2 regions of the Stenotrophomonas sp. PD6 genome follow, and region 1 is predicted to be linked to the other one. Evidence: riboswitches for the same ligand, from Rfam matches in the RefSeq annotation. Region 1 holds a riboswitch; the other holds the start of a gene.
The links. A riboswitch is a leader RNA that binds a small molecule or an ion and turns the genes downstream of it on or off. The one in region 1 is predicted to bind glycine.
Positions count from the first base shown of each region.

Region 2: it holds a riboswitch for glycine, as region 1 does, so the genes downstream of both, gcvP (aminomethyl-transferring glycine dehydrogenase) here and ACOZHM_RS20535 (trimeric intracellular cation channel family protein) in region 1, are expected to answer to the same signal.

Region 1 covers NZ_JBLZQD010000031.1:6,629-10,983, forward strand. Annotated here, with positions in the region: gene ACOZHM_RS20525 (3-deoxy-7-phosphoheptulonate synthase) at 1-385, shown strand, start outside; gene ACOZHM_RS20530 (hypothetical protein) at 537-767, shown strand; gene ACOZHM_RS20535 (trimeric intracellular cation channel family protein) at 858-1,475, opposite strand; glycine riboswitch at 1,565-1,655, opposite strand; glycine riboswitch at 1,676-1,758, opposite strand; gene ACOZHM_RS20540 (GIY-YIG nuclease family protein) at 1,782-2,078, shown strand; gene ACOZHM_RS20545 (ribonuclease E inhibitor RraB) at 2,198-2,542, shown strand; gene ACOZHM_RS20550 (hypothetical protein) at 2,560-2,889, shown strand; gene ACOZHM_RS20555 (NAD(P)/FAD-dependent oxidoreductase) at 2,940-4,232, opposite strand.
Region 2 covers NZ_JBLZQD010000007.1:20,224-24,578, forward strand. Annotated here, with positions in the region: gene ACOZHM_RS11660 (M2 family metallopeptidase) at 1-155, shown strand, start outside; gene ACOZHM_RS11665 (hypothetical protein) at 242-628, opposite strand; gene ACOZHM_RS11670 (multidrug effflux MFS transporter) at 714-1,937, opposite strand; glycine riboswitch at 2,230-2,331, shown strand; gene gcvP (aminomethyl-transferring glycine dehydrogenase) at 2,377-4,355, shown strand, end outside.

The sequences.
Region 1 (4,355 bases):
CGTGATCCTGCGCGGCGGCAAGGTGCCCAACTTCGACGCGGCCAGTGTGGATGCCGCCAGCCAGACCCTGGCCAAGGCGCAGTTGCCGGCGCGGCTGATGATCGATGCCAGCCATGCCAACAGCAGCAAGAATCCCGAGAACCAGCCCAAGGTAATCGCCGATATCAACGCGCAGCTGGCGGCGGGCGAGGACCGCATCGTGGGTGTCATGGTGGAAAGCCATCTGGTGGCCGGCCGCCAGGACCTGGTCGAGGGCGAACCGCTGGTCTACGGCCAGAGCATCACCGACGGCTGCATCGGCTGGGACAGCTCGCTGGCCGTGCTCGAATCGCTGGCCCAGGCAGTACGTGCGCGTCGCGCGCGCCGGCTGAGCGAAGCAGCCTGACCCCAGGCCGCCGTAGAGCGGGGCTCTGCCCCGCTACACGACACCGCACCTACTGAAAATGCCGGTTCTGCCAATAAAATCAATTGGTTGGATTTTCCGCTGTCACGCACACTGTCGGCCTGCCTTGAGTTCTTGACGGAGTGTGTCTGCGATGAACACAAATGAAGAGTGGTTGTCAGATCGTCCCGCGGGCACGACCAGCAACGTCTTGGCGATCCGCGTGCCTGCAAAAAGAGGCGCGCCCGACCGACACGCGGATCAGACCCAGTTCGTGCTGAGCACTGATAACCTGCGGCGCTTCAACGCTGCACTTGGTGCATCCCTCGAAGACAATGCGGCCATCTGTCGCCTGCTGAGCTACAAGGCGCCTTGGGACCGCTGAGCACGGACGAAGCCACACGCCACATGAGAAGGTCACCGGACTAACAGTCCGGTGCTACCGTTCGTGTATCGCGACAAGGCGCATTGATTCTCAATGCACCTCGTCGCGGTACACGAACTTTGGCATCTCCCACTTGAAGTGGATCGCCAGCAGCCGGAACGCGAAGCCGCCGCCCAGGCACCACAGGGTGGCGGCGTTGAGCGAGACACCCAGTTCCAGCAGGCCCAGCCAGGCCGCGCCGGTCAGCAGGGTGATCACTGCATAGAGTTCCTTCTGGAAAATCAGCGGCACTTCGTTGCACAGCACGTCGCGCAGCACGCCGCCGAACGCACCGGTAAGCATGCCGGCGATCAGCACGATCGGCACCGAATGCCCGCCGTCGCGCGCGACCGCGCAGCCGATCAGCGTGAAGGCGATCAGTCCCAGACCATCCAGCACCAGGAAGGTGCGGCGGAAGTGGTGCATCCAGCGCGCGATCCAGGTGGCGATCAGGGCGGCGCAGATGGTGAAGCCCAGGTACTCCGGGTGCTTCACCCAGCCCAGCGGGTAATGGCCGAGCACGATGTCGCGCAGTGAACCGCCGCCCAGGGCGGTGACGCAGGCGATGATCACCACGCCGAACAGGTCCATGCGCCGCCGCCCGGCGGACAGCGCCCCGGTCATGGCTTCGGCGGAAATGGCGATGAGGTAGATCAGTGACAGCAGCATGGGCGGCTCCGGGTACGGCACAGGCGGGGACGGAACGCGCACGGGCCACGCCAGCGCCGTAGCACTGTCGCAGGGTGGGATTCCGTTGCCGCTCCCGCTGTCCTTTTGCCTGAGAGTTCAGTGGCCAGGCCACGTGCCCCTTCGGCGGGTCATTGAAGACCTCTCTCCAGATCGGCGTGTTGGATGCATGGTTGGTGGCGTATCGAGCCACCGGCCTGAGCGATTATGGGAGCCTGCGCCTTCGGCGGGCGCCAGCGCGGCGCCTCTCTCCTGCATCCGGGGCGGATTCTAGCAGCCAGCGCCGCCATGGAGGTGGATAATCCCGGTATGCCCGCTGAACCCGCCCCCTGGTACGTCTACCTGCTGGAATGCCGCAACGGCAGCTACTACGCCGGCATCAGCAACGACGTGGACGCCCGCTTCCAGGCCCACCTGGCCGGCAAGGGCGCGCGCTACACGCGGGCAAACCCGCCGCTGAGGGTGTTGGCCATGCGCGCCTACCCGGATCGCTCAGCGGCGTCGAAGGCCGAATGCGAACTCAAGCGGCAGCCACGCGACCGCAAGCTCGCCTGGCTGCAGGCGATTGCGGAGCCGCCCGGGTGAGCGTGCTCGGCAGTGCACTCACGGCAGCGGTAGCGGTGCTCCTGCTGCCCACCGGAATTGACTGCTGAGCGGTGCGACATGGGAAGATCGCGTTGTCCCCCTGCCGCCACTGGAAACCCATGTCACGCGACCTCACGCAGTACCCCGAAGACGAGAACGGCGACGTGCTGTGGAAGATGCTGCAGGACGGGGATGACCTCTCCATCGCGCGGGAGGTCGATTTCGCGGTGATCTTCCCCGATGAAGAGGCCGCCATCCGTTTCTCGGTGCACCTGCTCCGCAACGAACAGAAGGTGTCGCTCTCTGCCTACGAAGGCAACGACGACTTCCCCTGGCAGGTGCTGGTGCATCCGCTGATGGTGCCGACCCACGACAACGTTGCCGGGTTCGAAGCGTTGCTGGAATCGGAGGCGGCCAAATTCGAGGGCCGCATCGACGGCTGGGGCTGCATGGTGCAGGACTGAGCCCCGGTCGGCATGCCATGACCCTCAACGACAGCGACAAGGCCCGGGCAATGCTGGGCAAGACGGTGCTTGCCGGCATCACTTACCTGGATGCCGACGGCAACGCGCTGGAGCATCGCCAGTTCGCGGGCGAAGTGCTGCGCATCAACGACGACGAGGGCGTGGTGCTGGCCAGCGCGGTGGACGGCGAGGAACTGTTCCTGCCGCCCACGCTGGACCACTACACGCCAGCCGCACCGGGCGATTACACCTTGCGCTCGATAGCGCTGACGATCAGCAACCCGGATTACCTGTGTACCTGGGACGTGCATCTGGCGCGTGGCAATGACGCCGACGTGGGCGAGTGAATGCTGCAGCGTGATCTGAACGACAGCGACGCATGGCGTCGCTCTACGAATCAGCGTTCTTCGTTGCCGCGTACCCGCCGGTCCTCCTGGTCATCGCCAAAGATGATCCGCGCGCTGCGCTGGTAGCTCCAGTACGCCACCGCCCAGTTGAGCAGCACCACGATGCGGTTGCGGAAGCCGATCAGGAAGAACACGTGTGCGGCCAGCCAGAACCACCAGGCCAGCACGCCGGACAGCTGCAACCGCCCAAGGTGGACGATGGCCGCCATGCGGCCAATGGTGGCGAGGTTGCCGAAGTCCTGGTACGTGAACGCGCCCGGTGCCGGTTTGCCGTCCAGCCGCGCGCGCACGGTCGCGGCGACGTGCTTGCCCATCTGCTTGGCGGCCGGCGCCACGCCCGGTACGGGCTTGCCGTTGGCCTGGCTCAGCGCGGCCAGGTCGCCGGCCACGAAGATCTCGGGATGGCCTTCAATCGTCAGGTCGGGCTGCACCGGCACGCGCCCGGCGCGGTCCAGCGGCACCTCCAGCGTGCGCGCGAGCGGTGAGGCGGCCACGCCGGCGGCCCACACCACCGTGCGTGCGTCGATGAACTGTTCGCCCAGCTGGAAGCCGTTGCCGTTGATGTTGCTCACCGGCGTTCCGGTAAGGACTTCCACGCCGAGCTTCTCCAACTGGCGGCGCGCCTTCAGTGACAGCACCTCGGGGAAGCTGGACAACACCCGTGGGCCGGCTTCAACCAAGCGCACCTTGGCCGTGGCCGGGTCGATATGGCGGAACTCGTTGCGCAGCGTGTGGCGGGCGATTTCCGCCAGGGTGCCGGCCAGCTCCACCCCGGTGGGGCCGCCGCCAACCACGGCGAAGCTGAGCCAGGCGGCCTTGCGGACCGGATCGGGTTCAGCCTCGGCGCGCTCGAAGGCCAGCAGCAGTTTGCGGCGCAGCGCGATCGCATCGTCCAGTGTCTTCAGACCGGGCGCATCGGCCGCCCATTCGTCGTGACCGAAATAGGCGTGGGTGGCGCCGGTGCACAGCATCAGGGTGTCATAGCCCAGCTGATTGCCGTCGGCCAGCGTGATCTGGCGGGCATGCTTGTCGATGGCGGTGACTTCGCCCAGCCGCACTTCCACGTTGCGCTGGTGGCCGAGGATGTGCCGCAGCGGCGCGGCGATGTCGGGCGCGGACAGGCCGGCAGTGGCGACCTGATAGAGCAGGGGCTGGAACAGATGGTGGTTGCGACGGTCCACCAGGGTGATACGGACGCGCGCGCTGGCCAGTGCGCGGGTGGCCCATAGGCCGGCAAAACCGCCACCGATGATGACCAGGTGGGGCAGGGGATCGCGGGTCATGCAGGGACTCCGGACAGGGTCGACGCGACGTATCGTCGCACGTGAAGCACGATGTTCACGTGGATGACAGATACTGGGTTCAGCAGCCGTCGCGCTCGCACGGCGGCGGCCCGCAACCGCTCT
Region 2 (4,355 bases), on a different contig from region 1:
CGCTGAAGGAAATCACCGGCGGCGACAAGCTCGATGCCGGCCCGATGATCGAGTACTTCACCCCGGTCAACGAATGGCTCAAGCAGCAGAACCAGGGCCAGATGTGCGGCTGGCAGGCGCCGGCGGCAACGGCGGCGGCGCCGAAGGCGCCGTAAACGAAAAAACCGGCCTTCGGGCCGGTTTTTTTTTGGGATTGCGCAGCCACGCATGGCGTGGCTCTACGATGCGCGCGTCGTGCCCGTTACGATTTCGGCTTCAGGGACGCCGCCAGCTCCGCCTTGAACTGCTCGAAATCCTTGCCCTCGGCCTTCGCTTCGGCGTGCGCGGCGTCTTTCAGCGCGTCCGAATACACCAGGCGCACCGGCGTGCCCTGCCGTTCCTGCAACTCGGCGGCCTGCATGATCAGCGCCAGCACGCGCGCGGCGCTGGTGGTCTGGCCTGCGATGCGGCCGTCCATTCCCAGCACCCATTCGCCATCGCGGCGGACCACGCCGGCCAGCAGCGTGCGCTGCTGATCGCGCAGTTCGGCATGCGGCTCCACCGGCGAGGCATGGGCTTTTTCGCGGTTGGCCGCCTCGGCTTCGCGGCGCTTGCGCAGGTCACGGCGCAGTTTGGAGGTGGTCGACATCAGGGGGACTTCCGGACTGCATCAAAGGTCAAAGGATAACGCACCGGGCCCGGCCAGCCATGGCCGGCCCCCGGGTGCACAGGGTTCAGGCCGCGGTTGCCAGCGCCTCGCGGCGGCGCTCGCAGCGCCGCTCCCAGAACCAGAAACTGGCGCCGATGGCGAAGAAACCGGCGTAGCCCAGCGCCAGGTGCAGCGGCTGGGCGCTGAGCAGGGGCGACACCACGCCGGCCACGACGGTGTTGATCATCAACTGGATGAACATCTGCATGGACGACGCCAGCCCGCGCTGGTGCGGATACATGTCCAGCACCGCCAGCGCCAGGATCGGGAAGATCAGCGCCATGCCCACGCCGCCGATGAAGATCGGCAGCACCGCCCACGGCAGCGCGATCTGCCCCACCGCCAGCACGTAGCCAAGATTGACCAGCGCCGATGCCGCACACAACGCGAAGCCGATGCCCACCTGCCGCTGCGCCGTGATCCGCCCGGCCATGCGCCCGGACAGGAACGAGCCCATGGTCATGCCGCCGATGGTGGGAATGAACAGCCAGGCGAAACCGCCCTCGCCCAGCCGCAGGTGCTGCATCACGAACACCGGCGCCGAGGCGATGTACAGGAAAATGCCGGAAAAATTGAATGCACCCGCCGCCGCCAGCCGCAGCAGGCGCGGGTTGGTGCCCATCTGCACGTAGCTGCGCAGCAGCGCGCCGGCCGACAGCGGCGTCCGCGCCTCCACCGGATGGGTCTCGGGCAGCCACTTGCCGGTGGCCAGCAAAAGCACCACCGCGAACACGACCAGGAACCAGAAGATCAGCGGCCAATCGCCGCCGCCGAGCAGGATCCAGCCGCCGATGATCGGCGCGATGGCCGGGGCGATGCCGAAGATCATCGAGACCTGGCTCATCAGCCGCTGCGCATCTGCACCGTGGTACAGGTCGCGGATCACCGCGCGGCCCACGATCACGCCCACGCCGGCGGTCACGCCCTGCAGCGCGCGGAACACCAGCAACGTGGTCAGATCGCGCGACAGCGCGCAGCCGATGGAGGCGGCGATGAACAGCACCAGCCCGCCGAGGATCACCCGGCGGCGCCCGAATGCATCCGACAGCGGGCCATGCGCCAGGCTCATCAAGCCATAGAACAACAGGTAGACGCTGACGGTCTGCTGCACCGCCACCTGGTCCACCTGCATGCGTTCGCCCAGCAGCAGGAAGGCCGGGAAAATGGTGTCGATCGAGAACGGACCGAACATGGCCAGCCCGGCAAGCAGCAGGGCCAGGCGGCGGGTCGAGGGTGAGGCGGGCGTCATCGGGTCTTCCGTCAACAGCCATGCGCGAACGCATGGAAGGCGCCGGCCCGGAACGGGTGGCGCCTGATGAATACGAGGATCCGGCCATGATAGGCCGTCCGCCTGCCTGGCACCATGCCCGAAGGCCCGTGAGCGACCGGTGCTGCCCGCCTGTTCATGTGGCGGACGGCCGCTGGCGGGCGGGCCGCTGGGCTATAATCGCCGGGCTACATGGTGGGAGAAGCGGAGAGTTGTTTTGACCCCCGCTGCCGAAGGCGCAACGCCCGTAATCGCTCAGGCCCGATACCACCCGCATCAAAACTCTGGAGAGACCGGCCACTGCCGGCGCCGAAGGGGCACGAAGCACGCAGATGCGCGCTTTTAAACTCTCAGGCAAAAGGACAGAGGGGCACCCAGGAAGGCCGCAAGGTCTTCTGACCGTGCGTGCCCACTCTCCGAGATGCCAGCCATGTCCCAGAACACCCCTTCCCTGCGCGAGCTTGAACACAGCCACGCGTTCGTCGAACGCCACATCGGCCCCAACGACGCCGAAATCGCGCAGATGCTCGACGTGGTGGGCCACACCTCGCTCGACGCACTGACCGACGCGATCGTGCCGGCCGGGATCAAGTCGCCCGCACCGCTGGCGCTGCCCGAGTCGCTGACCGAAGTGGAAGCGCTGGCAAAGATCCGCGCGATCGCCGACAAGAACCAGGTGTTCCGCACCTTCATCGGCCAGGGCTACTACGGCACCCTGACCCCGAACGTCATCCTGCGCAACGTGCTGGAAAACCCGGCGTGGTACACCGCGTACACGCCCTACCAGGCCGAGATCTCGCAGGGCCGCATGGAAGCGCTGATCAACTTCCAGACCCTGTGCGCCGACCTCACCGGCATGGAGATCGCCAACGCCTCGCTGCTGGACGAAGCCACCGCCGCCGCTGAAGCGATGACCCTGGCCAAGCGTTCGGCCAAGAGCAAGTCCGACACCTTCTTCGTGCACGACGCGGTGCACCCGCAGACGCTGGAACTGCTGCGCACCCGCGCCGAGCCGATGGGCATCGTGCTGCGCGTGGGCACCCCGGCCGAGGCGATGGAAGCCGAGGCCTACGGCGTGCTGCTGCAGTACCCGGACACCTTCGGCCATGTGGGCGACTACAAGGCGCTGGCCGACTCGGTGCATGCGCGCGGCGGCCTGGTGGCCGTGGCCACCGACCTGCTGGCGCTGACCCTGATCGCCGCCCCCGGCGAATGGGGCGCGGACATCGTGGTCGGCAACTCGCAGCGCTTCGGCGTGCCGTTCGGTTTCGGCGGCCCGCACGCCGCGTTCATGGCCTGCCGTGACGCCTACAAGCGTTCCATGCCGGGCCGCCTGATCGGCGTGTCGGTCGACGCACAGGGCAATGCCGCCTACCGCCTGACCCTGCAGACCCGCGAGCAGCATATCCGCCGCGAGAAGGCGACCTCCAACATCTGCACCGCGCAGGTGCTGCTGGCGGTGATGGCCTCGATGTACGCGGTGTACCACGGCCCGGACGGCCTGACCCGCATCGCGCGCCGCACCCATCGCCTGGCCGCCATCCTGGCCGCCGCGCTGCGTGGCGCCGGCGTCAACGTTGGCGAGCACTTCTTCGACACGCTGCACGTCAAGGACATCGACGCCAAGGCGATCCACGCCAAGGCCGCCGCCGCCCGCATCAACCTGCGCGCGATCGACAGCGAAGCGGTGGGCATCAGCCTGGACGAAACCGCCACCCGCGCCGACATCGTCGCGCTGGGCCAGCTGTTCGGCGTGAGCGTTGACGTGGAGGCGCTCGACGCGGCCACCGCCGACGCCCTGCCGGCCGGCCTGGTGCGCACCAGCGCGTTCCTGACCCACCCGGTGTTCAACACCCACCACAGCGAACACGAGCTGCTGCGTTACCTGCGCTCGCTGGCCGACAAGGACCTGGCGATGGATCGCACCATGATCCCGCTGGGCAGCTGCACCATGAAGCTCAACGCCACCGCCGAGATGATCCCGGTGACCTGGCCGGAGTTCGCCAACATCCACCCGCTGGCCCCGGCCGACCAGGCCACCGGCTACAAGGAACTGATCGACGGGCTGGAAGCGATGCTGGTCGAGTGCACCGGCTATGACGCGGTGAGCCTGCAGCCGAATTCCGGCGCGCAGGGCGAGTACGCCGGCCTGCTGGCGATCCGCGCCTACCACCGTTCGCGCGGCGAAGGCCATCGCGACGTCTGCCTGATTCCGGATTCGGCGCACGGCACCAACCCGGCCTCGGCACAGATGTGCGGCATGAAGGTGGTGGTGACCAAGACCGACGCCAACGGCAACGTCGACGTCGAAGACATCCGCGTCAACGCCGAGAAGTACGGCGACCGCCTGGCCGCGCTGATGATCACCTACCCCTCCACGCATGGCGTGTTCGAGGAAGA